4 regions of the Neorhizobium sp. T6_25 genome follow, and region 2 is predicted to be linked to each of the others. Evidence: riboswitches for the same ligand, from Rfam matches in the RefSeq annotation. Region 2 holds a riboswitch; each other region holds the start of a gene.
What was found. A riboswitch is a leader RNA that binds a small molecule or an ion and turns the genes downstream of it on or off. The one in region 2 is predicted to bind thiamine pyrophosphate.
Positions count from the first base shown of each region.

Region 1 (7,153 bases), on a different contig from region 2:
TAGCCCGGCGCGATATCGGTGGTCAGCGGCCCGAGCGTATAGAACGGCGCCTCGCCGCAGACGGCGAGCTGCTTGTCCATGTTCGCCTTGATCTTGTGCATCGGCACATGGCCGGGGCCTTCGATCATCACCTGGCAATCCTTCGCCCAGGCGATCTTCGTCAGCTCCCCGAGGGTCTCCAGTTCCGCGAACTGGGCCGCATCGTTGGCATCGGCGATCGAACCCGGGCGAAGACCGTCGCCGAGCGAGAACGACACGTCGTAGGCCCGGGCGATGTCGCAGATCTCCTCGAAATGTTCGTAGAGAAAACTCTCCTTGTGGTGGTGCAGACACCACTTGGCCATGATCGAACCGCCGCGGGAAACGATGCCGGTGACGCGGTTGACGGTGAGCGGGATATAGGCGAGCCGCACGCCGGCATGGATGGTGAAGTAGTCGACACCCTGCTCGGCCTGCTCGATCAGCGTGTCGCGATAGACTTCCCAGGTCAGGTCCTCGGCAATGCCGTTCACCTTTTCGAGCGCCTGGTAGAGCGGCACGGTGCCGATCGGCACCGGCGAATTGCGGATGATCCAGTCGCGGATATTGTGGATGTTGCGGCCGGTCGACAGGTCCATGACCGTATCGGCGCCCCAGCGGATCGCCCAGACCATCTTCTCGACTTCCTCGGCCATCGACGAGGTGACGGCCGAATTGCCGATATTGGCGTTGATCTTCACCAGGAAGTTGCGGCCGATGATCATCGGTTCGGATTCGGGATGGTTGATATTGGCGGGAATGATTGCCCTGCCTTCCGCGACTTCGCGCCGAACGAACTCGGGCGTCACGAAATCCGGCACATGGGCGCCGAAACTTTCGCCGTCGCGGATGAGCGGCTCGCTGGCTGCCTGCCGGCCGAGGTTCTCGCGGATGGCGACGAATTCCATCTCCGGCGTGATGATGCCGGCCCGCGCATAGGCGAGCTGGGTGACGGCCCGGCCCGTTTTCGCCTTGAAGGGCTGGTTGCGGACCGGGAATTCCGGCGTCAGATGGCTCCCGTACACGAAGCCGTTGTCCTCCGGCCTGACGATGCGGCCCTCATAGGTTTCGACATCGCCGCGGGCGACAATCCAGCTTTCGCGCAGGCGCGGCAGGCCGGCATCGATGCTGATCGCGGCGCCTTCAGCGGTATAGGGACCGGAGGAATCGTAGACGGTGACCGGCGGCTCGCCGGAGGTCGGATGCAACGCGATCTGGCGCATCGGCACGCGGATGTCCGGGTGGATCGTTCCTGCTTTCAGGACCTTCGTGGAGGCGGGAAGCGGGCCGGTGGTGACGACCGGGGTGAGCTTGGTGGTTGCAATATTCATGGCTCAAGGCTCCAAGGTTTGACGTTTGGAGACCCAGTTCCAGTGTTGGAATGATGGAAAAACACCCCGGAATCCGAAGGACGGTTTCCCGCCCTTGTTACCGCAGCGCCCGCACCGTCCCTACGCCAGTATGAACTGGATCAGGTTCAACGGGTCACTGCGCCTCGGCCGGCCAAAGCCGTCCGACCAGCAGTATCTCAGCCCCTTGACGGGACCCCCCTGGTGAATGGCGCCATCAGAAACCCGCGGGCCGTTCATGTCAAGCCGGGCCATGCCGATGGCGATCGATCGGATTTTACGGAATCCCGCAACCCTAACTTCACGACGTTTATTGCTGGAATCTTAGGCTTTCCTGCGTAGTAACATCCCCAGCGATGAACGCAGAATTTGAACGATCCGGAGATGTCGAGATGAACGAGACCATTCGCGAATTACTCACACGGATAGGCGGCCTTCCGGTCGCGGTGACCGAGCTGGAAGACGGCGCCGATCTTTATGCGGCCGGCCTCTCCTCATTTGCATCCGTACAATTGATGCTGGGCCTGGAAGAGGCTTTCGACATCGAGTTTCCCGACAGCCTTTTGAACCGCAAGTCCTTCGCCAGCATAGCCGCGATCGAGCAGACGGTTTCGCATATCCTGAAAGCGCGCGAGGCCGCTTGAGATGAGCCTCCCCGCCTTTGCCGCCGACATGAGCCTGAGCGCCCGCGCTCACCGCGTGGCAACCGTAGCGGCCGAATTTGCCGACCGCGTCGACCATGACGGCCGCTTCCCCCGCGAGGCGGTCGATGCCATGAAGGCCGAGCGCCTGATCGGCATCCAGATCCCGGCCGCGTTCGGCGGCGAGAGCGCTTCGATCACCGAGATCGCCGAGGTCTGCTCCATCCTGGGACAGGCCTGCGCCGCAAGCGCCATGGTTTTCGCCATGCACCAGATCAAGGTTTCGAGCCTCGTGGAGCACGGTGGCGACAGCGAATGGCATAGGGACTTCATGCGCGAGCTTGCCGGCCGCCAGCTTCTCGTCGCCTCCGCGACGACCGAGGGCGGCATCGGCGGCAATATGCGCAACTCCATCTGCGCGATCGAGGTCGACGGCGACGTCTGCCGCCTGACCAAGGATGCGACGGTGATTTCCTACGGCGCCCACGCCGATGTGATCATGGTCACCTCGCGCTCCAACGAGAAGGCCGCACCGACCGACCAGGTCATGACCGTCTTCAAGCAAGGCCAGTATACCCTGCAGAAGACCGTCGACTGGGATACGCTCGGCATGCGCGGCACCTGCTCCGACGGTTTCCTCTTCAGGGGCGAGGCGCCGTCCGTCCAGATCTTTCCAAAGCCGTTCGCCGAGATCGCCGCGCAATCGATGCTCGCCACCTCGCATCTCCTCTGGAGCGCGGTCTGGTACGGGATCGCCGCGGATGCGGTACTGCGTGCCCAGGCTTTCGTGCGTGCCGCCGCCCGCAAGGCGGGCGGCACCCAGCCGCCCGGCGCGCTGAGGCTCGCCGAAGCCTCGAACCTGCTGCAGCTCCTCAAGGCCGGCATCCTCTCCGGTCTCAGGATTTACGCGGATGCCAAGGTGGATCACGACCAGCTATCGTCCATGGCGTTTTCGATCGCCATGAACAACGTCAAGCTGGCTTCCTCCGAGACGATCCTGACCATCATCAACCAGGCGATGATCATCTGCGGCATCATGGGCTACAAGAACGGCACGCCCTACAGTCTCGGCCGGCATCTGCGCGACGCGCATTCCGCCCAGCTGATGATTTCCAACGACCGCATCCTCGGCAATACGTCGACCATGCTGCTCGTTCAGAAACCGGACACCAGCCTGCTCGGCTGACGCCCCGATCATTTCATATGTAAACCATTGAAAAGAATGAGGTAAGGCCATGGATATGCAAGTTTCATTTCTCGACCGCCTGTTTGATGCAGGCCTGCTGATCGAGACGGGCGTCGACGGACTGTATGGCCGCAGCGGCCAGTTCGAAGACGTTATCGCCGCCTTCGAGCGGTTGATCGACAAGGTCGGCGGCGGCGACGGTGCCGAGGCGATGCGCTTCCCGCCGGGCATGAACCGCGCCTTCTTCGAGACCAGCGGCTATATGAAGAGCTTCCCGCAGCTCGCCGGCACGGTGCATTCGTTCTGCGGCAACGAACTCGACCATATGAGCCTGCTGAAATGCATGGAAGTCGGCGAGGAGGACTGGACCAAGGGCCAGGAAGCGACCGACATCGTGCTGACGCCGGCGGCCTGCTATCCGCTCTATCCGACCGTTGCGCGGCGCGGCAGCCTGCCGGCCGGCGGCGCTCTGTTCGACCTGCAGAGCTACTGCTTCCGCCATGAGCCCTCCAAGGATCCGGCCCGCCAGCAGCTTTTCCGCATGCGCGAATATGTCTGCATGGGCACGGAGAGCCACGTCACCGACTTCCGCCAGCTGTGGATGGATCGCGGCGTCGAGATGATGAAGTCGCTCGGCCTCGAGGTGGAGATCGACATCGCCAACGACCCGTTCTTCGGCCGCGCCGGCAAGATGCTGGTCAACAACCAGCGCGACCAGAACCTGAAGTTCGAACTCCTGATCCCGATCACCTCCGTCGCCAAGCCCACCGCCTGCATGAGCTTCAATTATCATCAGGACAGTTTCGGCCTGAAATGGGGCCTCAACCTGGAGGATGGCAGCGTCGCTCACACGGCCTGCGTTGGTTTCGGCCTCGAGCGCATCGCGCTTGCGCTCTTCCACACCCACGGTCTAGACGTAAAAGAGTGGCCGGGCTCCGTCCGCGCCACGCTCTGGGGCTGATCCAATGACGGCGGTATTTCCGGCGCTCGATCCGGCGAACTACAGGACACATGCGCTGCATTCGGCCGAGCGCATGTGGCCGGAGACGAATTGTTACGTCGATCTGTGGATAGAGGTGCTTTCGGCGCAGGGACTGCCGCCGGAAGCCATACTCGGTTTCACCCTGACCCAGGATTTCGAGGGCGACCAGTTCACTTTCTTCAAGGTGCCGCTCGAAGACCTCGAGACCCTGTTCGGTATTCGCGTAACCGAACTGGCGATCTTCGACCGGCCGGAATGGCATGTTACGGAGCAAATCCGCCGCAGCCGGCTGACGCTGCTCGAACTCGACAGCTTTTATCTGCCCGATACGCGCGGCGTCGCCTATCGCCAGGAACACGGCAAGACGACGGTCGCGATCAACCGGCTGGACCTCGAACGCCGCGAGCTCGACTATTTCCACAATGGCGGCTTCTTCACCCTTTCCGGCGAAGATTTCGATGGCCTGTTCCAGTTGAACGCCGGCCCGGCGGCGCTGCCCTTCCTGCCCTATACCGAATTCGCCAAGTTCCCCGCCGCCTATCCGGATGCGAGGGAAATTCGCGAAACCGCCTGGAAGCTGCTCAGGCATCATTTTCCCCGGCGGCCGCAAGACAATCCCATCCGTGCGTTCGGCAAAGTCTTCCCGGCGCAGGTGGAGCGGATCGCCGAGAGGGATTTCGGCTTCTTTCATAAATACGCGTTCAACACGCTGCGGCAGATCGGCGCCAATTTCGAGCTGCTGGCGAGCCATCTCGCCTGGCTGAACCACAAGGCGTTCGCCCAGCCTGAACGGCAGGCGCTGAGGATTTCGGAAGTGGCAAAATCCACCCAGTTCCAGCTTGCCCGCGCCCTGACCCGCAAGAAGTTCGAACCGCTGGCAACAGCGCTCGATCCGGCCGCCGACGCCTGGGACCTGCTGATGGGGGACCTGGCGTCGACGCTGAGCCACGCCCGCGAGGCCGCGTGAGCCTTCTTATCCCGATCGGATCAAGGACCAGCCTTCTTGCCGAGGGCTGGTCTTTGGCGTTGACGGAGCCTGGCGCCTACTCCCTGCCGTCCGATCTTCCTCCGGACCTGGAATGCCTCCCGGCGATGGTGCCGGGCACGGTCGCCGCCGCCCTGGAGGCTGCCGGCCGCTTCGACCGACACCATCCCGAGCCGCTGATCGACCGGGATGCCTGGTATCGCTGCCGGCTTGCCGGTGAAGCACCCGGGCCGGCGATCCTGCGGTTTGCCGGGCTTGCGACTGTGGCCGAGGTGTTTCTCGGCGAGACGCTGATCCTGTCCTCGACAAGCATGTTCGAAAGCCACGATGTCGCGGTGGAACTGACCGGCACCGAAACCCTGTCGATCTGCTTTCGAGCTTTGAAGCCGCATCTGGAAAAAGCCGGGCCTCGTGCCCGCTGGCGTCCGCGGCTGATGAACAGCCAAGGTCTCCGCCTGATCCGCACGACCGCACTCGGCTTCATGCCGGGATGGTGTCCGGAGGTTCATGCGGTGGGACCCTGGCGGCCGGTTTCGGTGATGCGCATCGCCGATTACCGCGTGACTTCGCCCCCCTCATCCGGCCCTGCGGGCCACCTTCTCCCCGCTGGGGAGAAGAGGGAGCTCGCCATCTCCGCCGAGCTTGATAAAAGCGGAGCAGGCCTTCTCAAGGTCAGCTTTGCTTTTGACGGACCGTCCCGCGATCTCCGTCTCGTCTGCAATGGCAGAGAGACACATTTTACAAATGACGGCGACCGATATTCGGCTGAGCTTTGCCTGCCGGGAATAGAACCCTGGTGGCCGCATACCCATGGCGCGTCGGCGCTTTACGACGTGGCGCTCAAGGTCGATGGCGAAGAATTCCAGCTCGTCCGGACCGGCTTCCGCAGCCTGAAGGTCGATCGCGGCACGGACGGCGACGATTTCGCCGTCATCGTCAACGGCGAGAAGATATTCTGCCGCGGCGCCGTCTGGACCTCCGCCGATATCGTCAATCTGCCGGGCGATCGCGCCACCTACGAGCCCTGGCTCAGGCTCGCGAAAGACGCGGGCATGAACATGATCCGCATTCCCGGCATCGCCACCTATGAAAGCCCGGATTTCTTCGCGCTGTGCGACGAGCTCGGCCTGCTGGTCTGGCAGGATCTGATGCTTGCCAATTTCGACTATCCTGCCGGCGATCCGGATTTCGTGATTCACGTGAAAACGGAAGTCGGGCAGTTCCTGGCGGCGACGCAGGCCTCGCCGTCGCTTGCGGTCCTTTGCGGCGGCAGCGAAATCTATCAGCAGGGCGCCATGCTGGGCCTGCCGGAACGCATCTGGAAAGGCCCGCTCTGCGAGGAAATCCTTCCCGCCTTGGCGGCCGATTGCCGGCCGGACTTGGCATATGTGGCAAATTCGCCCTCCGGCGGCGCCTTGCCTTTCTACCCGAATGCCGGTGTCGCCCATTATTACGGCGTCGGCGCCTACAAGCGGCCGCTCGAGGATGCGCGGCGGGCAAATATCCGTTTTGCAGCCGAGTGCTTGGCGTTCTCAAACCTCTCCGATTCGGAAACGCTGGCCGGCGGCAAATCCGGAATCCCCCGGGACGCCGGGGTGGACTGGGATTTCGAGGACGTTCGCGATCATTACCTCGGCACGCTTTACGATGCCGATCCGCAGACGCTGCGCGCGCAGCAGCCGGAACGATATCTCGCCCTCTCCCGCGCCGTGACCGGGGAGGTGATGGAAGCCGCCTTCGCCGAATGGCGCCGGCCCGGCTCGACTTGCAACGGCGCACTCGCCTTTACCTTCCAGGATGTCATGCCCGGTCCCGGCTGGGGCGTGGTTGGCGTCGACCGCGTGCCGAAACCTGCCTGGTTCGCGCTGAAGCGGGCCTTCCGGCCGGTCCAGGCCATATTTGCCGACGAGGGCACCAACGGGCTGGATATCCACCTTCTCAATGAAACGCCCACCGACCTGCCGGTGGTTCTCGAACTCGCCTGCCTGCGGG
Region 1 covers NZ_PVBL01000010.1:190,023-197,175, reverse strand. Annotated here, with positions in the region: gene thiC (phosphomethylpyrimidine synthase ThiC) at 1-1,349, opposite strand, end outside; TPP riboswitch at 1,449-1,580, opposite strand; gene C5L10_RS16345 (acyl carrier protein) at 1,760-2,011, shown strand; gene C5L10_RS16340 (acyl-CoA dehydrogenase family protein) at 2,013-3,194, shown strand; gene C5L10_RS16335 (amino acid--[acyl-carrier-protein] ligase) at 3,244-4,155, shown strand; gene C5L10_RS16330 (DUF1839 family protein) at 4,160-5,143, shown strand; gene C5L10_RS16325 (glycoside hydrolase family 2 protein) at 5,140-7,153, shown strand, end outside.
Region 1: another riboswitch for thiamine pyrophosphate. It lies ahead of thiC (phosphomethylpyrimidine synthase ThiC); the one in region 2 lies ahead of thiB (thiamine ABC transporter substrate binding subunit).

Region 2 (7,153 bases):
CCGCTTCTCAAAACCACCCAGCCCGACGCGCTCCAGCGCCTGCGAGATCGCCGTCCGGTCACTACCGGAAAGTCTGAGCGATGGGCTGATGCCCAGGCCGATATTGGTGGCGAGGTCCAGATGGGCGAAGAGATTGTTGTCTTGAAAGACCAGCGATACGGGACGCTCGGAGGGGTGTTTTCCCGTGACGTCCCCGCCCGCGATCAGGATATGGCCACGGTCCGGCGTCTCGAAGCCGGCAACGAGGTTGAGGAAGGTCGATTTGCCGGAGCCGGACGGGCCGGTAATCGCCGTCACGGCGCCGGCTGGCAAAGCACAGTCGAAGCGGAATTCCTTCGTGCCGAGCTTCAGTTCGACCTTGTTCAGCGCGATGCCGTCAGCCATGGCTCGGTTCCCTCCGGCCGGCGGTGCCGACCATCGTCAGCGCCAGGCAGATGATGCCGAGGATGAGCGCCAGCCCGTCCGCGTCATTGGTTCGATAGCTGGATAGCCGGCTATAGACAAGCCAGGGAACGGTGGTGAGATCGCTGGAGCCGAACAGCGCCACCGCGCCGAGATCGCCCAGCGACAGCGCCATGGCGAAGGACAGCGCCGTCAGCAGCGGCCTTGCCAGAACCGGCAGATCGATCCTCCATGCCCGTGAAAAGCCGGACAGGCCGAGGCTTGCCGACAGCCTGTCTGTCCGCTTGCGGTGGGTTTCGACGGCCGGCGCGAGGACGCGCATCACGAAGGGCAGCGCCATCAACATGTTGATGATCGCCACCAGCGCCGGGGCGAAGCGAGCGACATCGCCGAACGGCCGCAGCATCAGGAACCAGCCCGTCCCCAGCACGACCGGCGGAACGAGCAGTACCAGCGAGGACATTCCACCCAAGGACACGGAAAACGCCCTGGCGGTTCCGCCGTGCCTCTTCATGTCTGCAATTGCGCCGCGCCCGGCAATGATAGCCAAGGAGATCAGCACGGCCAGCAGACCGGCGGAAAGCGCGATCGTAAAACTGGTCCAGGCGGCGCGCAGGAATGCAGGGCTGTTGGCGAGGTTCCAGAGATTGGCCTGGACGCCCGCGCCGACGATCGAGGCGAGCGGCAGGATCAGGAATATCGTGGCAAGCAGGATCGCCAGTACATCCCAAAGCCGCGCGGGCAACGTTCGGCCATCGAACCGGCGGGTCGCCCGACCGGCCGTGACGCCAGCGTCGTCAGGGGCTGGAAGCAGCGAAATCGCGATCAGGATCAGCGCCGTCATGCCGATCTGCAGCAGCGACAGCGCTATGGCGCGGGGCGGATCGAAATCGAAACGCAGCGACTGGTAGATCGCCACCTCGAGCGTGGTCGCGGCCGGCCCGCCGCCGAGCACTAGGACGAGCGTGAAACTCGTGGCGCACAGCATGAAGATCAGGCCGGCAATGCCGGGAATGACGCGGCGGGCCGCAGGCCACTCGATGAAACGGAAAACGGAGAAGGGCTTCATCCCGAGGCTGGAGGAGAGCAGCCAATATTCCGCCGGCAGGCGCTCCAGCGCCGCAAGCAGCAGTCTCGCGGCGAGCGGCAGGTTGAAGAACACATGTGCCAGTAATATGCCGGAAAGCCCATAAATGCTGACCGGCTGTTCGAGGCCAAGCTTCAATAGCAGGCTGTTCATTACCCCCTGCCGCCCCCAGATGCCGATCAGGCCGAGCGCGCCGATCAGCACCGGCAGGCCCATCGGCAAGGCCATCAGCCGAATGACCCACACACGGCCCGGAAAGCGGGGGCGGCGTGCAAGCGCGAGTGCGACGGGAAGCGCGAAGGCGACCGACAGCAGCGTCGAAAGAACCGCCTGCAGCAGGGTGAACCGCAGAATTAGCCAGGTATAGGCGGTGAACAGCCGGCTTTGGGTGTTGCCGGCGTCCCAGGAGAGAAGCGCGGCGACTGCGATGCCGACGAAGAAGGCGATTCCGCCAAGGCTCAGCAGCCCCCAGCCTATCCCGCGTCTCCGCTCCGCCCGCGTCTGCATGGGATCAGTTCATGCTCATGGCGGTCAGCCATTCGTCGATCCAGGCCTGCCGGTTCTTGGCCACCTGGTCCGATCCCATCAGGAAGGTATTGGCCGGCTGCACCAGGTTGTTGAATGCGTTGGGGAGTGGCTGGGAGGTCTTGGCGGCCGGCATCATCCAGTTGGTGGTCGGGATGACGTCCTGGAAGGCCGGCGAGACCATGAATTTCAGGAACTGTTTCGCCAGGTCCTTTTCCTTCGCCCCCTTCAGCATGCCGGCAACTTCGATCTGGATGTAATGGCCTTCGGAGAAGGAGGCAGCCTGGTAGCGCTCCGTCTTCTCCTCGACCATGTGATAGGCGGGCGAGGTCGTGTAGGAAAATACCATCGGCACTTCGCCCTTGGTGAACAGGCCATAGGCCTCCGACCAGCCGGGCGTGACGGTCAGCACACGTTTCCTGAGCTTGGCCCAGGCCTCCGGTGCCTGGTCGCCATAGACCGATTTCACCCAGAGCAGCAGGCCGAGGCCCGGTGTCGAGGTGCGCGGATCCTCGATGGCGATCTTCTGCGCCGGGTCGCCTTCCACCAGTTCCTTCAGGCTTTTCGGCGGGTTCTTCATCGCCTGGGTGTCATAGACAACGGCGAAATGGCCGTAGTCGTAAGGGATGAAAGTGTCGTCGCTGTAATTGCCGGGGACCTTGGCCGCCGAAGCGTCGAGCCCGTGCGGCTCGAACAGGCCGGTCGCCTTCGCCTCGGAGATCAGGTTGGTATCGAGGCCGAGCGCCACATCGGCGTCGGTGCCTTTGCCTTCCAGCTTCAGCCGCGTGAGAAGCGCCACGCCATCCGCCACGCCGACGAAATTGAGTTTGCAGGCGCAGGTCTTTTCGAACGCCTCTTTCACCTTGGGACCCGGTCCCCAGTCCGAAATGAAACTCTCATAGGTGTAGACGGTCAGCGTCTTTTCCTGCGCTTCGGCCGGCCCGGAAAGGGAAAGGGCGGCAGCGGCCGCGAATATCGAAAGAATGGTGCTGCGCATCGGCGTCTCCTCTTTTTGTTAACAAGGGGAATAGGCGCTGATGAAGAGCCGTCTAATCCCTCCGCCGGTGTTAACCGGATCAGGTTCCGCGGGTTGGCCAAAGGCCTCTCAGCCGCGTGAAAACACGCGGCACCCCGTTAGAGCGAGATCAGATTTAGCGGTGAGGCGAATGGCTGGCAAGAGGCGCATTCGGCAGGAGCAACGTTGGCTCGGTGGTTCATTGCTCAGTGGTTCTGCGGAAACACTTTCAGTTCACGCGGAACGATCGCCATGCCGCCGAGTCGGTTGGCAACGGCGTAGTCGATCGTCTTCTCGACCACATCGGGCATGACCGGTTTGGTGAGAACGCCGAGCGAGCCCTTGACGCCGGCTTCCACATCGTCCGGATTACCCGTCATGAAGACCACGGTGATGCCGTATTGCTCCGCAAGCTCCCGGCCGATCTCCGGACCGGTCCGGCCGTCCGAAAGATTGACGTCGACCAGCGCGATATCGGCATAGGCGGCGAGCGCCAAGGCGTGTTTGCGGGCATTGGCAAAACCGGCGACTTTCAGGCCCATGGCTTCGATCGTCTCGGCAACATCGAGCGCGATCAGAAACTCGTCTTCGACAATCATAACTCTCTGATTCATCGCCTCAGTGGCCAGCCGACGACGCGTAACATTTGTCAGCATTGGATGTCCCCATTCGGTTGATCGGTTCCTGGCAGGCCGATGCGTCCCCGGGACATTTCGACCACTACTCACACCCAGAACGCCCCTGGACCTCATATGTTCCGCTCCGCGACAAATATTTTTTCAGCTAACTATTTGTTAAGCTTAACAAATCGCAAATTAGCCTTCGATTTCCTCACGCAGCATTTCGAGTTCCAGCCATTCTTCTTCCATTTTGCTGATGCTTTGGCGCAGCTTTTCCATCTCCGCGGCCAGATTGTTGAAGGCGGCGGGATCCTTGGTGAAGAGGTTGGGGTCGGCCATTTTCTTCTCGCGGGCGGCGATCTCGGCTTCGGCTTTGGCCATTTCCTTCGGCAGGTTCTCGAGCGCGAATTTCTGCTTGAAGGAAAGCTTGCCTTTGCCCTTGGGGGTGCCGGAAACCGGTGCCGCAGCGTCGGTTTTTGCCCTGTCGGCTTTTTCCGTGCGGCGCCGTTCCTCCAGCGCGCCCTTGCGCTGTGCCAGCATATCCGTGTAGCCGCCGGCATATTCGATCCAGCGGCCGTCCGGTGCATCCGGGTTGGCGGGGGCGATGGTCGAGGTCACGGTGCGGTCGAGAAAATCGCGGTCGTGGCTGACGAGGATGACGGTGCCGGTATAGCCGGCGACGATTTCCTGCAGCAGGTCCAGCGTCTCGATGTCGAGGTCGTTGGTCGGTTCGTCCAATATCAGGAGGTTGGACGGCCGGGCCATGATGCGGGCGAGCATCAGCCGGGCGCGCTCGCCGCCGGACAGGTTCTTGATCGGTGTCCTGATCTGCTCCGGCTGGAACAGGAAATCCTTCATGTAGCCTGCGACATGCCGCTGTTCGCCGTTGACCAGCAGCGTTTCGCCGCGTCCATCCGTCAGATAGTGGGACAGCGTGTCCTCGGGGTCCAGGTCCTCGCGCTTCTGGTCGAGCGTGGCGATTTCCAGGTTGGTGCCGAGCTTGACGGTGCCGGTGTCGGGCGCCAGCTGGCCGGTCAGCATCTTCAGAAGCGTGGTCTTGCCGGCACCGTTCGGGCCGACGAGACCGATGCAGTCGCCGCGATGCACGCGGATCGAGAACGGCGCGACGATGATCCGCTCGTCGTAGCTCTTGGTGATGTTTTCGGCCTCGATGACCAGCTTGCCGGATTCACGGCCTTCGCTGACGCTCGCCTGCACCGTGCCCTGCGGTCCCTTGTGGCCGCGGTAATTGCCGCGCATCGTCTGCAGCTCGCCGAGGCGGCGCATGTTGCGCTTGCGGCGCGCCGTCACGCCGTAGCGCAGCCAGTGCTCCTCGCGCTCGATCGCCTTGCCGAGCTTGTGCTGTTCCAGCTCTTCCGCCTCCAGCACCTCGTCGCGCCACGCTTCGAACTCGCCGAAACCGCGGTTGAGGCGTCGCGACGTGCCGCGATCGAGCCAGACGGTGGCATTCGAGACCTTTTCGAGGAAGCGCCTGTCGTGCGAGATCACCACGAGCGCGCTTCTCGTCTTGCGCAGCTCCTCTTCCAGCCATTCGATGGTCGGCAGGTCGAGATGGTTGGTCGGCTCGTCGAGCATCAGGATGTCCGGTTCGGGCGCCATGACGCGGGCAAGTGCTGCGCGTCGGGATTCTCCGCCGGAGAGCGTGTTCGGGTGTTCCTGGCCGGTGAGGCCCAGATGTTCGAGCAGATAGGTGACGCGATAGGGATCGTCGCCCGGGCCGAGGCCTGCTTCGGCATAGGCCTGTACCGTCGAATAATCGGCGAAATCCGGCGCCTGTTCGAGATAGCGGATGGTCGAGGACGGATGGCGGAACACCTCGCCCGACTGGGGCTCGACCATGCCGGCGGCGATCTTCATCAGCGTCGATTTGCCGGAACCGTTGCGGCCGACGAGGCAGATGCGGTCGCCCGGCTCCACCTGCATGCCGGCGCCGGCGAGAAGCGGCGCGCCGCCGAAGCTCAGGAAAATATCGTCAAGTTTCAGAATTGGGGGCGCCAACAGTCAGGCTCCTGTAAAGTCGTGGGGGCGGGCGAGGATCATCGCCTTGCCTTTCCTCAAATGGAATTCCACCCGGCCTTCTGCAACGTTCGAGACGGTGCGCGAGGAGCCGAAGGGGAGTGAGAAGTTGTCGAGCGGATAACGTGCGCCGATGATATCGAGCCCCTCCAGGTCGGAAAAGCCGATGACCGAAAACAGCGAACCCTTGGGCAGGTCCAGTGTCCTTATGCCCGGCAGCAGCGGCACGGCCTCCTCGTCGCCCGACGTCAGCAGGATGTCGAGGTCGCGTTCGGCCAGGCTCATGGCGTGAAAGAGATGCTGAAGCGCGTGGTCGCTGCGCTCGCCGCCGAGCGCGCCGGCAAGGATCAGCCCTGTCGCGCCGCGTTCGATGGCTTCGGCCGTCGCGATCTCGCCGTCAGTCTCGTTCTTGGCCGGCGGAAAGGCCTGCCGTTCGACCTGCGGGAACTGCGCGATCAGCGCGGCGTCGGAGGAATCGAAATCGCCGACCCAGAGTTCCGGCTTCACGCCGAGCGCTGCCGCATGGCGCATGCCGCTATCGGCCGCGATGAAGCGGCTGCCGGCGATCGTGTCCCGCAGGCGGTCGGTGACGCGCAAGTTGCCGCCGAGCAGAATGGTGAAGGTCGAATGGGTCATGCGCATTGCCCATAGCGCAAAGCCGGTGGAAAGGGAAAGCTGTTGCGCCGTCACGGGTGAGCTTTTAGTTTGCGGCGCGTTTTACCGATCAGGATCACGAGATGCAGTTTCAGGGTACAGCGGACTATATTGCCGACAAGGATCTGATGGTGGCGGTCAACGCTGCGATCCGGCTCGAACGTCCGCTGCTGGTGAAAGGCGAGCCCGGCACCGGCAAGACCGAGCTTGCGCGGCAGATGGCCGCCGCCCTCGGGCTCGATCTGATCGAGTGGAACATCAAGTCCACCACCAAGGCACAGCAGGGGCTCTACGAATACGACGCCGTCTCGCGGCTGCGCGACAGCCAGCTCGGCGACGAACGCGTCCACGACGTGGCCAACTATATCCGCCGCGGCAAGCTGTGGCAGGCCTTTGCCTCCGAGAGGAAGCTCGTCCTGTTGATCGACGAGATCGACAAGGCCGATATCGAGTTCCCGAACGACCTGCTGCAGGAACTCGATCGCATGGAATTTCATGTCTACGAGACCGGCGAGATGGTGCGCGCCAAGGTCCGGCCGATCGTCATCATTACCTCCAACAACGAGAAGGAACTGCCGGACGCCTTCCTGCGCCGCTGTTTCTTCCACTATATCCGCTTCCCTGACGTGGATACGCTCGCCCGCATCGTCGAGGTCCATTATCCCGGTATCAAGCAGGCGCTGGTGCGCAACGCGCTGACGCAGTTCTACGAGATCCGCGAGATGCCGGGGCTGAAGAAGAAGCCCTCGACCTCCGAAGCGCTCGACTGGATCCGGCTGCTGGTCTCGGACGATGTCGATCCGTCGGACCTGC
Region 2 covers NZ_PVBL01000012.1:47,746-54,898, reverse strand. Annotated here, with positions in the region: gene C5L10_RS17450 (ATP-binding cassette domain-containing protein) at 1-384, opposite strand, end outside; gene thiP (thiamine/thiamine pyrophosphate ABC transporter permease ThiP) at 377-1,996, opposite strand; gene thiB (thiamine ABC transporter substrate binding subunit) at 2,001-3,011, opposite strand; TPP riboswitch at 3,051-3,158, opposite strand; gene C5L10_RS17435 (response regulator) at 3,236-3,685, opposite strand; gene C5L10_RS17430 (ABC-F family ATP-binding cassette domain-containing protein) at 3,845-5,668, opposite strand; gene C5L10_RS17425 (thiamine diphosphokinase) at 5,672-6,328, opposite strand; gene C5L10_RS17420 (MoxR family ATPase) at 6,424-7,153, shown strand, end outside.

Region 3 (7,153 bases), on a different contig from region 2:
GCCGTTAGCGTCGGCCAGCACGTCCGGGCTGTCTTCGCCTTCCAGATGACCGCCCTTCACCAGGACGGCTCTGGGACCGATCTTCAGCAGCCGGCCGGCCTGGGCTGCCATCTCTTCGCGGGTCGTGGCGATCGTCTCGCCGAGCAGCGCTGCGGCTTCCGGCAGGTTGGGAGTGACGACGGTGGCGAGCGGCATCAGCTTGTAGGTGACGGCATCCACCGCATCGACCGCCAGCAGCGGCGAGCCGCCCTTGGCGATCATCACCGGATCAAGCACGATCGGCACGCTATCGCGATAGGGGCACAGCACGTCCGCAACCGCCTCGGCGATCTCAACATTGGCGATCATGCCGATCTTCACCGCGTCGACGCGTACGTCGAGAAAAATGGTGCGGATCTGGTTTGCGACGAAGGCGGCGGGCACCGCATGCACCCCGGTGACCCCTTGGGTATTCTGGGCGGTCAGCGCGGTCAGCGCCGCCATGCCATAGACGCCGCGCGCCGCGAAGGTTTTCAGGTCCGCCTGAATGCCGGCGCCGCCGGAAGGGTCCGAACCCGCGACCGACAGGACGTTTTTGATACTCATATACGTGCTCTTTCGATTTCCGCGGCAATTCTGCGGGCGGCGGCTTCAGGATCGGGCTGGCCGCAGATGGCCGACACCACCGCGATGCCCTTTGCGCCGGCGGCGAGTGCCGGGCCGGCATGTTCCGCCTTGACGCCACCGATCGCCACTGCCGGAACCGGCGCCATGGCGACGATGCGCGCAAGCCCGTGGAAACCGATCGGTTGCTTGTGGTCAGGCTTGGTGTTGGTCGAAAACACCGGGCCGATGCCGACATAATCGACGATGGAAGGATCCACCCGCCGTGCCAGGTCTTCGTTTTCGACCGAGAGGCCGAGGATCATGCCATGGCCGGCACGCTGCCGCGCCCCCGCTGCCGCCATGTCGCTCTGACCGACATGCAGACCTTCCGCGCCGATCGCGATCGCTGCCTCCACGTCGTCGTTGATGATCAGGGGCACGCCGGTGCCTGCCAGCACCGCCTTCAGCGCCCGGCCGGTCTCGATCATCTTTGCCGTATTCGCCTGCTTGTCGCGCAGCTGGACGATGGTGACGCCGCCGGCGACCGCCAGCCTTGTCGTCTCGACCATCCCGATCTCGCGGCAGAGATCGGGGTCGAGGACGAGATAGACGGAAAGGTCGAAGGTTTTGGTCATGCTGCGACGACCCTTGCCTTTGCATCGAGCGTCTCGCCGGTCAGCGCCGCGAGACGGTCGAGGAAGATCGGCGAAAAGAAGCCGGGACCGGAGGCGGTGAGGGCCGCTTCTTCGCCCGCGACCGCGAACATCGCGAGTGCGGCGACCGTCGCCTCGAAGGGATCGTCCGTGCTTGCCGCAAAGGCGCCGACCAGACAGGTGAGCGAGCAGCCGAGCGCAGTCACCCGCGGCATCAGCTCAGAGCCGCCGAGGATGCGGACCGAACGCCGGCCGTCGGTGACGAAATCCACCTCGCCGGTAACAGCCACCACGCAGGCCTGCTGCCGGGCGATGGCAATGGCCGAGCTTTCGGCCGCTGCAACGCTGTCGCCGCTGTCGACGCCATGGCCGCTCGACTGGCTGCCGGCCAATGCAATGATTTCCGAGGCGTTGCCGCGGATGACCGTGGGCCTCAGTTCCATCAACTCGGCAAGTGCCGCGCGGCGATAGGCGGTGGCGTAATGGGCGACGGGATCGAGCACCCATGGCTTGCCAGCTTCCGTGGCGGAGGCGGCCGCCGCCTTCATGCCGGCCAGGAAATCCGGCGACAGGGTGCCGATATTCACCGTCAGGCCCGCAGCGATGCGGGCGAACTCCCCGGCTTCTTCCTTGGTGTGCACCATGGCGGGCGAGGCGCCGGCCGCCAGCACCACGTTGGCGGCGATATTCATCGCCACGAAATTGGTGATGTTCTGGACGAGCGGGTTTTTGGCGCGCATCGCGGTCAGCAGCTGGCCGGGGGTCTCTGCACGGGTCCCAAGGGGTATTATCGTCTGCATATCTGCCTCGTTCGGCGGGGCAGGCGTGGGGCGCAGTGTCAACGCCCTGACGACTCCCTCCGCCAGCATGATCTGGTTCAGGTTCTAAGGGTGCTTCTCAGCCCGGCTTTGCCGGACGCCCCTGTCTTCACCATGGCTTACAGCAAAGATAATGCGCTTCGCCAGCAAATTTTTCTGATTTTGGGTCTTGCAGCTCTAGTCGCTAGAGGTTGTAGAGACAGGGCTCGATCCAATGGGAATGAGACGATGAGCACCACCACGCAGGCACGATACAAGGTTGGCGGCATGGATTGCGCCAGCTGCGCGACGAAGATCGACACCGCGGTGCGCCGCATGCCGGGCGTCGAGGACGTGTCCGTTTCGGTGGCTTCAGGCACGATGACTGTGAAGCATGACGGCACCGGCGATCTGGGCGCGATCGAGAAGAAGGTCGTAGGGCTTGGGTATTCGCTCAGGACGCTGGGTCAGAAGGCTGGTGAGGATGCGCGGCGGCGCGGTGTCGAGGGGTTCCCCCCCTCTGCCCTGCCGGGCATCTCCCCCCCAAGGGGGGAGATCGGCAAGAGGCATGACCACCATCACGCCCATGACGGTGGGCACGATCATTCCCACCACGACCACGGCACGGCGGAAATCGAAGGCCTGCACAGCCACGATCACGGGCCGATGGACGGACCGTGGTGGAAATCGGCGAAGGGCCGCCTGACCATCGTGGTCGGCATTGCGTTGGCGGCGGCTTACGGGATCGGCCATCTGGTGCCGACCTATGACACAATCATCTTCACCGCAGCGATGCTGATTGGCCTCGTGCCGATTGCCCGCCGCGCCGTCACGGCAGCACTCGCCGGCACGCCGTTTTCGATCGAGATGCTGATGACGATCGCCGCCGTCGGCGCTGTTGTCATCGACGCATCGGAAGAGGCCGCCGCCGTGGTTTTCCTCTTCCTGATCGGCGAGCTACTGGAAGGGGTCGCGGCCGTCAAGGCGCGCCAAAGCATCCAGAGCCTGACCGCGCTGGTGCCGAAGAACGCGCTGCTCGAAGAAAACGGCCAGACCCGCGAAGTGCCGGCCGAGAGCCTTGCCGTCGGCGCGACCATCCTCGTGCGTCCCGGTGATCGTATTTCCGCGGACGGCGTCATCATCGCCGGCGAAAGCGCGATCGACGAAGCGCCGGTGACGGGCGAAAGCACGCCGGTCTCCAAGGGCATCGACGACACGGTGTTTGCCGGCACGATCAACGGCGATGCCGCCTTGCGGGTTCGCGTGACGGCCGCCGCCGAGGACAATACGATTGCCCGCGTGGTGCGGCTGGTCGAGGAGGCGCAGGAAAGCAAGGCCCCCACCGAACGCTTCATCGACCGGTTTTCGCGGTATTACACGCCGGGCGTCGTCGCCGTTGCGGCACTGGTCGCCATCCTGCCGCCGCTCGTTGCCGGTGCGTCCTGGAGCGAGTGGGTCTACAAGGGCCTGGCGATCCTGCTGATCGGTTGCCCCTGCGCGCTGGTCATCTCGACGCCGGCGGCGATTGCCGCATCGCTGTCGTCAGGTGCCCGCCGCGGCCTGCTGATGAAGGGCGGCGCGGTGCTGGAAACCCTCGGCAAGATCACCGCCGTCGCGCTCGACAAGACCGGTACGTTGACGGCGGGTAGGCCCCAGGTGACCGATGTCATCGCGTTCGGCCGCAATGCGGAGGACGTGCTGCGCTTTGCGGCAGCGCTCGAAACCGGCTCCAGCCATCCGCTCGCCGTCGCAATCCTTGCCAAGGCTGCCGATGACGAGGTCGAGATTCCGACCGCAACTGATGCCAGGGCGCTCGGCGGCAAGGGCATCACGGCAATAGTCGAAGACCAGGAGGTGTTTTTGGGTTCGCCGAAGGCCGCAGCCGAGCGGGTTTCGCTGCCGATGGCGCACGGCCGGCGGATCACCGGCCTCAACGACGAAGGCAAGACCGTCTCGGTGCTGATCGTCGGCGGGGTTCTGGCCGGTGCCATCGCCATGCGCGACGAACCGCGTCCCGACGCCAGGGCCGGCCTGAAGGCGCTGACCGATGCCGGCATCAGGACCGTGATGCTGACCGGCGACAATGCCCGCACCGCAGCCGCGATCGGCAAGGACCTCGGCATCGAGGTGCGTGCCGAACTGATGCCGGAAGACAAGAGCCGCATCGTCGGCGAACTGAAAAGCGAGGGTTTCGTGGTCGGCAAGGTCGGCGACGGCATCAACGACGCGCCGGCGCTCGCTGCCGCTGATGTCGGCATCGCGATGGGCGGCGGCACGGACGTGGCGCTCGAAACCGCCGATGCCGCAGCGTTGCACGGTCGGGTCGGCGACATCGCCGCCATGATCGAACTGTCGAAACGGACGATGCGCAACATCTACCAGAACATTACCATCGCCATCGGCCTGAAGGCCGTCTTCCTGGTCACCACCATCATCGGCATCACCGGATTGTGGCCGGCGATCCTCGCGGATACCGGCGCGACGGTGCTGGTGACGATCAACGCGTTGCGGCTGCTGCGGGTGAGGAACTAGCGCCCGCCGACAGGAGGTTGCGCAAGACACTGTCGTGTTGCAAGATTGGGCAGCGTAAAAGGATAGGCTGACATGCGCACCAACAAATCCATCACCCTGACACTCGGTAAACAGCAGCAAGTTCTTGATGCCATGGTGGAATCGGGGGACTATGACTCCGCCAGCGAGGCAGTGCGCGCTGCCCTGCGGGCACTCGAGCGGGAAAAGGGAAGCCCTGGACGAAATCATGCGCCTGAAGGTTCAGGAAGCCATGGACGATCCGCGCCCCAGTATTCCCGCAGCCAAAGTATTCGCGGAACTTCGCGAATTCCATGCCAGCCAAGCGAAAGCTGACAAGCGTGGTTCATAAGGTCGAGTTTCGACCGGCAGCCGTCACTGACCTCCGGCGGATTTATCTGAGAATTGCCCCAAGAGGGCGGGCACGAGCGCGCTGGAAACTATATCGATCGAATTGAAGCGGCCTGCATGATCCTCGCGGCATTTCCCCAGCGCGGAACGGTCCGGAACCATATCCATCCGGGCCTGCGCGTCATAGGGTTTGAGCGCAGTGCCGCCATAGCGTTAATATCCTGCGTATTCTACCGCGGGGCATGGATTTTCCCTCTGACTGGTCCACGGATGATTGACGCGGTTTTTCAAAGCGTCTGCGCCAAAACCGCGAAAGCCTCGTAGGGCTTCAGCATCAGGCTTTCACCCAGCCGGTCGACCGGTTCATAGTTCGAGATCAGGCACTCGCCTGGTATCCTCAATTCGCCCGGCAGCTCGACGGGCACCTCACGGGCCCTGAAATTGGCGACCACCACCAAACGCTCCCCGTCGAGGGTTCGCGAGTAGACGAAGACGTCCGGATGGCTGTCGAGCCAGCTCTGATAAATCCCGTAGACGATCACCGGGTGGCGTTTCCTGAGCGCGATCAGCTTGCGATAATGGTTCCAGATCGACCTTTCGTCGGTCATTTCGCGCTCGGCATTGATCGTCGGATAATTGGGATTGACCTCGATCCACGGCACGCCGGTCGAAAAGCCGCCATAGGGCGCGGCGCTCCATTGCATCGGAGTGCGGGCGTTGTCGCGGGCGTTTTCATTGGCGCCCTTGATGAATTCCTCCGGCGACAGGCCGGCTTCGATATGCAGCCGGTGCATGTTGAGCGTCTCGATGTCGCGATACTGCTCGATCGTCGTGAACGGCACATTGGTCATGCCGATCTCCTCGCCCTGGTAGATGAAGGGCGTGCCCTTCATCAGGTGCAGCACGGTCGCCAGCATCTTGGCCGATTCTGCCGGATGACCGGTCGCATCCCCATATTTGGAGACGGCGCGCGGCAGGTCATGGTTGCCCCAGAACAGCGAATTCCAGCCGTCGTCCGACAGCGCGTATTGCCACTTGCCAAGCACCGATTTCAGCTTCACCAGGTCGAACGGCTTCGAGCGCCATTTGCCGAATATCTCATCCCATTGCTGGGTCACGTGCTCGAACTGGAAGACCATCGACAGTTCGTGGCGGTTGCGGCCGGAATAAAGGAGAGCCGAACCGGGTGTCGCGCTCCAGGTCTCGCCGACGGTCAGGATATCGCGATTGCCGAATGTTTCGCGGTTCATTTCCTGCAGGTAGTCGTGCAGGTGCGGACCGTCGTGGACGATTTCCTGGTCTACCTGCTTGCCGATATAATCGATGACATCCATGCGGAAACCGGCAATGCCGCGCTCCAGCCACCAGTTCATCATCTTGTAGATCTCGGCCCGGACGGCCGGGTTTTCCCAGTTGAGATCCGGTTGGCGGGTCGAGAACAGATGCAGGTAATATTCGCCGCTCAGGGGATCAAGCGTCCAGGCCGGCCCGCCGAAGGAGGATTTGAGACTGTTCGGCGGCCCGCCGTCTGCGGCCGGCTTGCGCCAGACGTAGAAATCGCGGAACGGGTTGCCCGGCCCCTTGCGGCTCTCGAGAAACCACGGATGTTCGTCCGACGTGTGGTTGACGACGAGATCGAGGACGATGCCTATGCCCCGGTTGCGGGCCTCCGATACCAGCCTGTCGAAATCGGCAAGCGTGCCGAATTCCGGGGCGATGTCCTGGAAATCGGAAATGTCATAGCCGTTGTCGTCCATCGGCGACTTGTAGATCGGCGACAGCCAGATCACGTCGATACCCAGGGATTTCAGATAGTCGAGCTTGGAGGTGATGCCGGGGATATCGCCGACGCCGTCACCGTTGAGATCGCAAAAACTGCGCGGATAGACCTGATAGACGGTGGCGGTGTGCCACCATTTACCTTCTATCGGCAATTCAGCCTGCTTGATCGCTGCGGCAAGCTGATCCTGAAAGTCGTTCATCGAAGTCCTCCCTGCCTCTTTAACCCGTTCGAACGCGAGAGTGCGGCGGGGGGTTCCTCACCCCGGCGGCAACAACACGTCTGATGGAACATCGTGACTCACTGCGGGTTAGACCAGTGGGAAACCGCAAGAAAAGGAGACCCTTCATGAGCAGCAAACTTCCCCCGACGCCCCCGGAAAACCTGAGCCACAAGGGCTCCGGCGAGCAGACCCATGCGTCCGATATCAAACCCGGCAAGCTCCAGGCGGCGAATGA
Region 3 covers NZ_PVBL01000039.1:28,588-35,740, forward strand. Annotated here, with positions in the region: gene thiD (bifunctional hydroxymethylpyrimidine kinase/phosphomethylpyrimidine kinase) at 1-585, opposite strand, end outside; gene thiE (thiamine phosphate synthase) at 582-1,220, opposite strand; gene thiM (hydroxyethylthiazole kinase) at 1,217-2,038, opposite strand; TPP riboswitch at 2,076-2,171, opposite strand; gene C5L10_RS31435 (heavy metal translocating P-type ATPase) at 2,285-4,567, shown strand; gene C5L10_RS35145 (hypothetical protein) at 4,794-4,916, shown strand; gene C5L10_RS31450 (alpha-glucosidase) at 5,203-6,897, opposite strand; gene C5L10_RS31455 (hypothetical protein) at 7,044-7,153, shown strand, end outside.
Region 3: another riboswitch for thiamine pyrophosphate. It lies ahead of thiM (hydroxyethylthiazole kinase); the one in region 2 lies ahead of thiB (thiamine ABC transporter substrate binding subunit).

Region 4 (7,153 bases), on a different contig from region 2:
CCGAGAGATCCCGCGCGGCCCGCATGCCCATCACGGCCGCTTCCAGAAGCGAGTTGCTGGCCAGCCGGTTGGCGCCGTGGAGACCGGTCGAAGCCGCCTCGCCGACCACCCAGAGACCCGGGACAGAACTGCGGCCATTTGCGTCCGTCGCTACCCCGCCCATGTGGTAATGAACAGCGGGACGAACCGGGATGAGGTCGGAATTCGGATCGACGCTCGCTTCCCGGCAGAGCGCGTCGATCGCCGGGAAGCGGCGTGAAAACCCGCTTCCGAGCGCCGGCCGCGCATCGAGAAAGACGCGTCCGCCGCGGGCGATCTCGGCACTGATGGCACGCGCCACTATATCGCGCGCGGCAAGTTCCGCGCCCGGTTCGCGGGCGAGAAAACGCTCGCCCCTTTCGTTGACCAGCACCGCGCCCTCGCCGCGCACCGCCTCGCTGACCAGCGCCAGCGGCCGGCGCTGCGAATCCAGTGCCGTCGGGTGGAACTGCACGAATTCCATATCCGCAAGCAGCGCGCCCGCCCGTGCCGCAAGCATCACGCCCTGACCGAAATTGCCGGTGGGGTTGGTGGTCGCGTCATACAACCCGCCGAGACCGCCGGTCGCCAGAACCACCCGCGCGGTCGGCAAGATAACCGCGCCGGCGGCCGCCGCGCAGAGCAGGCCGGGCACTGCGTCGCCATTCGTCAAAAGCCGACGAACCTCGACACCATCAAGCACCGTGACCGACGGTGTCCTGGAAACGGCCTCGACCAGAGCCCGGACGATCGCCGCACCCGATCCGTCGCCCGCCACATGCACGATACGGCGGCGCGAATGGGCGGCCTCTAGGCCGAGCGAAAGCGAACCGTCCTCTGCCCGGTCGAAACGCACGCCGAATTTTTCCAGGATGGCGATGGCGTTCGGAGCTTCCTTCAGGATCGAATCGGCGACTGCCGGATCACAAAGTCCGTCACCGGCGGCAAGCGTATCCGCCAGATGCAGGTCCGCGCTGTCGTCAGCGCCCAAGCTTGCGGCAATGCCGCCCTGCGCCCAGGCACTCGACGTTTCCGCACCCAGGGCGGCGCGGGTGATCAGCACGACGGGCTGCGGCGCCAAGGTCAACGCCGTCACCAGCCCCGCCAGACCGCTGCCGACGATCGCGACACGGCCGGCGAGATGGTCGAGGATCTCGGTCATATGGCGAGCATCCTCTCGACCGCGCGGCGGGCGGCAACCGCGATCGACGGATCGACAGTCACCTCGTGCCGGTTTTCCTCCAGCGCCTTGCGGATGTTGGACAGCGTGATGCGCTTCATGTGCGGGCAGAGATTGCAGGGCCGCACGAATTCCACATCCGGATGATGCACGGCGACATTGTCACTCATCGAGCACTCCGTCAGAAGCACGACGCGAGCCGGCTTCTTTTGGCCGACATAATCGGACATGACGGCAGTCGAACCGGCAAAATCGGCCTCGGCCACCACCTCCGGCGGGCATTCCGGATGCGCCAGTACCACGACGCCCGGATGCGCCTCGCGCAGATCGCGGACGTCCTGCGCATTGAACAGCTCGTGCACCTCGCAATGGCCGTGCCAGGCGATGATCTCGACATTGGTTTCCCGCGCCACGTTCTGCGCCAGGTATTCGTCCGGGATCATCAGCACTTTCGGAACGCCGAGCGATTCCACCACCTGCTTGGCATTGCCGGAGGTGCAGCAAATATCGGATGCCGCCTTCACCGCCGCCGAAGTGTTCACGTAGGTGATGATCGGCACGCCCGGATGCGCCTGCCGCAGCAGCGCGATGTCCTCGGGCGTGATCGAATCCGCCAGCGAACAGCCCGCCTCCATGTCAGGGATCAGCACGGTCTTTCCGGGGTTGAGCAGCTTTGCCGTCTCCGCCATGAAATGCACGCCGGCGAGCACGATGACATCCGCATCCACCTCGATCGCCTTGCGGGCGAGCGCCAGACTGTCACCGACGATATCCGCGACGCCATGGAAGATTTCCGGCGTTTGGTAATTGTGAGCGAGGATGACGGCGTTGCGAGTGCGCTTCAACTCAAGGATCGCTGCGACATCCGCCTCGTAGCTCATCCACTCGGCCTTGGGGATGACACGGCTGACACGATCGTAAAGCTGGGAAACCGAAAGCGGAGAATTCATCAGCTGCTCCTTTTATACTCGAAGTGAGTATATCCGGCGCAGAGACATATTCTCGTTTAGAGTTTATGTCAATTACGTGAAAGCGGAAGTTTCGAACCGGAAAGCGCGCGCTCTTCGAGGACCGCATGGCGGTAGCGGAAAAGCTTGGCCGGTCTCCCGCCGGTTTCGCTGGTCGCCTCGCCGGTTTCCTCGATCAGCTCCTGCTGGTCGATCAGCCGGCGGAAATTCGGCTTGTGCAGCGTCAGGCCAGCCAGTGCCTCGACGGTGCGCTGCAACTGCGACAGCGTAAAACTCTCCGGCATCAATTCGAAGACCACCGGGCGGTACTTGATCTTGGCGCGCAGCCGCGCGATCCCGGTCGCCAGGATGCGGCGGTGGTCGGCAAACATCGAACGCCCGAAACTTTTGGCCGGCGAGCAGCCCGCCTCGGCAACGAGCCCCGCCTCGTACATCAGTTCGTAACGCTGCAGGCCGAGATCCTCGTTCCAGGCGGCGCCGTCGAGGCCGAAGGCAAAATCGACGCGGCGCCGGCGGTGTTCGCGCCGCGCAGTTTCCGCCGCAACCCAATCCTGCAGGCGGCCGGTGATGGCGGCCAGAATCTCTGGCCTCCCCCCGCGATGGTCTTCCCAGGGGAAATATTCGTACCAGCCATGCCAACCGGGTTTTCCGGCACCGGGCGCGGCCTGCTCGCGGACAAGGCCGAGATAACTGATCGAGATCGTCCGCCCCTCGGCATCCTCATGGGTCCGGTCGCGGTCGGCGAAGGTATAGAGCTGTTCGAGATAACCGAGCGGATGGCCCGTCTGATCCCCCACCCATTCGCGAAGCCCGGCCTGCAGGCTCCTGTGCCCAAACTCGAAGGGCCCGGATGGCAGCGCATCGCCGGAGCGAACCGTCATCACGCGCGGCTCGTCGCCGGTGACGGCGGACAGAACCGCGATCAGTTCCGCATGGGCAAGTCCGATGGTCAAGCAAACTCCGGGGTACGTAACGTGCGATGCCTATCTGGCATGGAAATCACGTTACGCGAACCCCGGCGCTCAAATCAAACAATATCAGCAGCTTGGCCTACTTGATTTCGACCGCGAGGTCCCCGATCGGCGGCACGGTCTTGATCAGTCCCATTTCCTGCATGAAGGCGGCGAAGCGCTGGTAACGGCCTTGGTCGAGTGCGGCCGGACGCTTGGCAAAGCGCGGCAGCGTGTCGAAGAACGCGGTGCGGTTCAACTCATCGTCGAGGTTGGGATAGGCCTTGACAAACAGCTGCCAAGCCTCCTGCGGATGGTTGGTGATGTAGATCGAAGCCTGCTCGACGGCGTGCAGAAAGCGCGGCAGCCGGTTGTCGGCGGCAGAATCGCGGCGGGTGACGAAGATCAGCTCGTCATAGGCCGGAACCCCGTGCTCTTCCGGGAAAAACGAGCGACCCGGATGGCCCTCGATCTTCATCTGGGTCAGCTCGAAATTGCGGAACCCGCCGAGCGTCGCATCCACCTTGCCGCCGATCAGCGACGGTGACAGCGAAAAATTGACGTTGATCAGTTCCACGTCAGCGTTCGAAAGCCCTTCGGAGGCCAGCATGCGCTTCAGCATCGCATCCTCGAAGCCGGTGACGGAAAAGCCGACCTTCTTGCCCTTCAGGTCCTTGAGGCTCTTGATCGGCCCGTCCGCCAGAACCGTGACCGTGTTCAAGGGCGTCTCGACCAGCGTGCCGAACCGCACGAGCGGCAGGCCCGCCTCATGGTCGAGATAGAGATTGGGCTGGTAGTGGATGCCGATATCCGCCTGGCCGGCCGAAACCAGCCGCGGCACCGCGGAGGCATCGGACGGCGGGATAAGCTCGACGTCGAGATTGGCATCGGCAAACAGCCCGCGCTGCTTGGCGATGACCATCGGTGCGTGGTCCGGATTGACGAACCATTCGAGCAGCACGCTGAGCTTGTCGGCGGCCTGCGCAGAGATCGGGGTGGCAAGGCTGGCCAGCGCGATGAAGGACGCAGTGAGGATACGGATCATGATCGGACGGAACTCCCTGATGCGGATGAAGATGAAGGGTCGGCTTCGCTGGCCCACGGGGCGAGCCCGGCGGTCAGCCGGTCGATAAGAAGCCTTAGAATAAGAGTGAGGATTGCCAGTATGGTCATCGCCGCGAACACCGTGTCGGTCTGCATGCGGGCATTGGCCTGGACCATCACGAAGCCGAGCCCGCCGGACGCGCCCACCCATTCGCCGACCACGGCCCCAAGCGGCGCAAGCGGGGCAGCAACCCGGAGCCCTGAGACCAGGCTCGGGATCGCCAGCGGCACGCGCATCGACACCAGCGTCTGCCAGTGGTTCGCGCCCTCCAGCGAGACGGCGTCGAGGATTTCCTGGTCGGTGCGGCGAAGACCGTCGGCAAAGGCGGAGGCGACCGGAAAGAAGATGATGATCGTCGTCATCGCCACTTTCGAGGCGAGGCCGAAACCCAGCCAGAGAACCAGGATCGGCGCCAGCACGAAGACGGGAAAGGCCTGCAGGATCAGCACCATCGGCCAGACGAGACGACCAAGCCGCGGCAACGCGGCGACGCCGAAGGCCGTGGCGATGCCGAGGCCTGCGCCGATCGCGAGGCCCAGCGCGATTTCCGTCAGCGTGACGAGGCTGTTCTGCAGCAGGAAACCCGGCTGCCGCCCGAAGGCGGAAGCGACGGCAATCGGAGACGGCAGAATGTAGCGAGGCGGAGCAAACAGCCAGACGCCCGCTTGCCAGAGGGCGACAAGCAGGACGAGGCCGATGACCGCATGGGACGCGCGCATGATGCTACGCGCCGAACCTGCACGCCGGGACCGGACACCCTCTCGGGACAACGGGAAGAATGGATGTCATCGGTCGATCTCCAGATCAGTCAATCACGGAGACCCAGGTGAAGCGGAGAAGAGAAAGTATCGTCGGATGACGCCTATTTCCGTTCCTACGCCGGCATGACCCGGATCAGGTTCAAGGGTCCGGCTCAGCGCCATCTCAGCATCGTCAAGATGCTCCCCTCGGAATAGGACGATAACTGTCGGTTTTCAGTATGCCTGTCAAGCGGGCCGGCCAGCCCGCTACCGTTTCCAATTCAGCGTGCGTAGAGCCTGTCGAGGCGAACCACCCTGCCCACCAGCACCAGCGCAATGACCGTGAAGACGATCAGCACGGCGGAGATCGCATGCGCGGTCGGCTCCAGGCTGAAGGTCGATTCGGAGTAGATGCGGACCGGAAGCGTCGTCAGGCGGGCGGTGGTCAGGAAACTCGTCACCGTCACCTCGCCGAAGCTCAGGAGGAAGCCGACGATGCCGGCCGCAAACAGTCCCGGCGCCAGGCCCGGCATGATGATCAGGAAGAACCGCCGCGCCGGGCTTGCCCCGAGGCTCGCCGCCGCCTCTTCCTGCGCCTGGTCGAGCCCCATGACCGAGGTGGTCAGAAGCGTGATCGCAAACGGCAGGATGACGATCACGTGGATCGCCACGAGGCCGAGGAAGGGCGGGATGATCAGGTAGATCTGCAGCAGCCTGAGCATGCCGACGCCGATCGCCACATGCGGCAGCGACATCGGTAGCAACCAGAACGTCAGAAGCGCAGAACGGCCCTTGAACGGATAACGGGCGAGCGCGAAAGCTGCCGGCAGCGAGAGCGAAAGCGCCACCAGCATCGAGGTGACGGCGAGCTTCACCGACACCCAGAAGGCGTCCGCATAGGTTCCGGCGAAGAACACCGCTTCGTACCATTTCAGCGTGAAGCCGCGGAAGCCGGATGCGGTCGCCTGCGGCACGTCGTTGAAACTCTGGATGCACACGAGCACCAACGGCAGCAGCAGGAGCAGCAGCGAGGTGGCGAGCAGCAGCTTCGAGACGATCGGCCCGAAAATGTTGATGATCGGCACCAGCCAACGCGGAATGCTCCAGGGATTGCTGGGCTTGCCCTTCAGCCACGGCATCAGGCGATTGAGCGAGTAGGCGCAGAGCGCCGCAAACGCGAGACCGGTGACGGTCATGATGATCGCAAGTGCTGCGGCAAGCGGCGCATTGAGGTTCTTGATCGCCTCCTGCAGCACCAGCATGCCGGTGGTCCAGACCTTCTTTCCGCCGAGCAGCGAGGCGGAAACGTAGGCCGTGGTCGCCATCAGGAAAACGATGACGGCCCCGGAGCGAAGGCCGGGCAGCGACAGCGGCAGGTCGACGGTGAGGAACCGGACCGCGGGGGAAGCGCCAAGGCTCTGCGCCGCCTCATGAACGCGCGGCGAAGTGTTCTGCAGGTTGTCGTAGAGCGCCAGCACCATGAACGGCAGGAAGACCTGCGCCAATGCGACGGCGACCGCGCCGTGGGTGAACAGCATGTATCTCGCCGGCGGAATTCCGATGAGGCCGGTGACCGAATTGATCAGCCCTTCGGGTGCCAGCAGGAGAATGATGCCGAGCGAGCGCACCACGACATTGGTCAGCAGCGGAATGAGGATGACGGCGAACGCGGCCGCGCGGTATTTTGCCGGCATCCGCGCCAGCCAGTGAGCGAGCGGATAACCGAGAAGCGCGGTGATGACGGTCACTCCGAGGCCGAGCAGGATGGTTTCGGAGACCACGCCGAAATAGAAGCCGTCCGAGACGATATCCCGAAACTGCGCGATCGACGGCGTTATGAACAGCGGGCCGAAAGGATCGGGATACTCGTGCAGGGAGAGCACGAGTACCACGAACATCGGCGCCGCGAAGGACAGAAGCAGCCAAAGGCTGACCGGCGCTGCAAGCGCCGGTCCGATCCAACGGTTCATCCCGCGATCTCCCGATCGTATTTCGCCTGCCATTTGGCCCGGCTGGCATTGATCACGTCCCAATCGAAGTCGACGAGCTTGGCGACATCGGCATCGCCGAGCACGAGCTTAGACTTGATGTCGTCCGGGACCGTGATGTTGCTGACGGTCGGCGAGTAGTAGATCTGGCGCGCGTAGGCGAGCATGCAGGGTTCGGAGAGGTGCAGGTTGATCCATTCCTCG
Region 4 covers NZ_PVBL01000008.1:182,329-189,481, forward strand. Annotated here, with positions in the region: gene C5L10_RS13495 (L-aspartate oxidase) at 1-1,180, opposite strand, end outside; gene nadA (quinolinate synthase NadA) at 1,177-2,148, opposite strand; gene C5L10_RS13505 (hypothetical protein) at 2,217-3,119, opposite strand; gene C5L10_RS13510 (ABC transporter substrate-binding protein) at 3,217-4,161, opposite strand; gene C5L10_RS13515 (ABC transporter permease) at 4,158-4,940, opposite strand; TPP riboswitch at 5,076-5,179, opposite strand; gene C5L10_RS13520 (ABC transporter permease subunit) at 5,243-6,931, opposite strand; gene C5L10_RS13525 (PotD/PotF family extracellular solute-binding protein) at 6,928-7,153, opposite strand, start outside.
Region 4: another riboswitch for thiamine pyrophosphate. It lies ahead of C5L10_RS13515 (ABC transporter permease); the one in region 2 lies ahead of thiB (thiamine ABC transporter substrate binding subunit).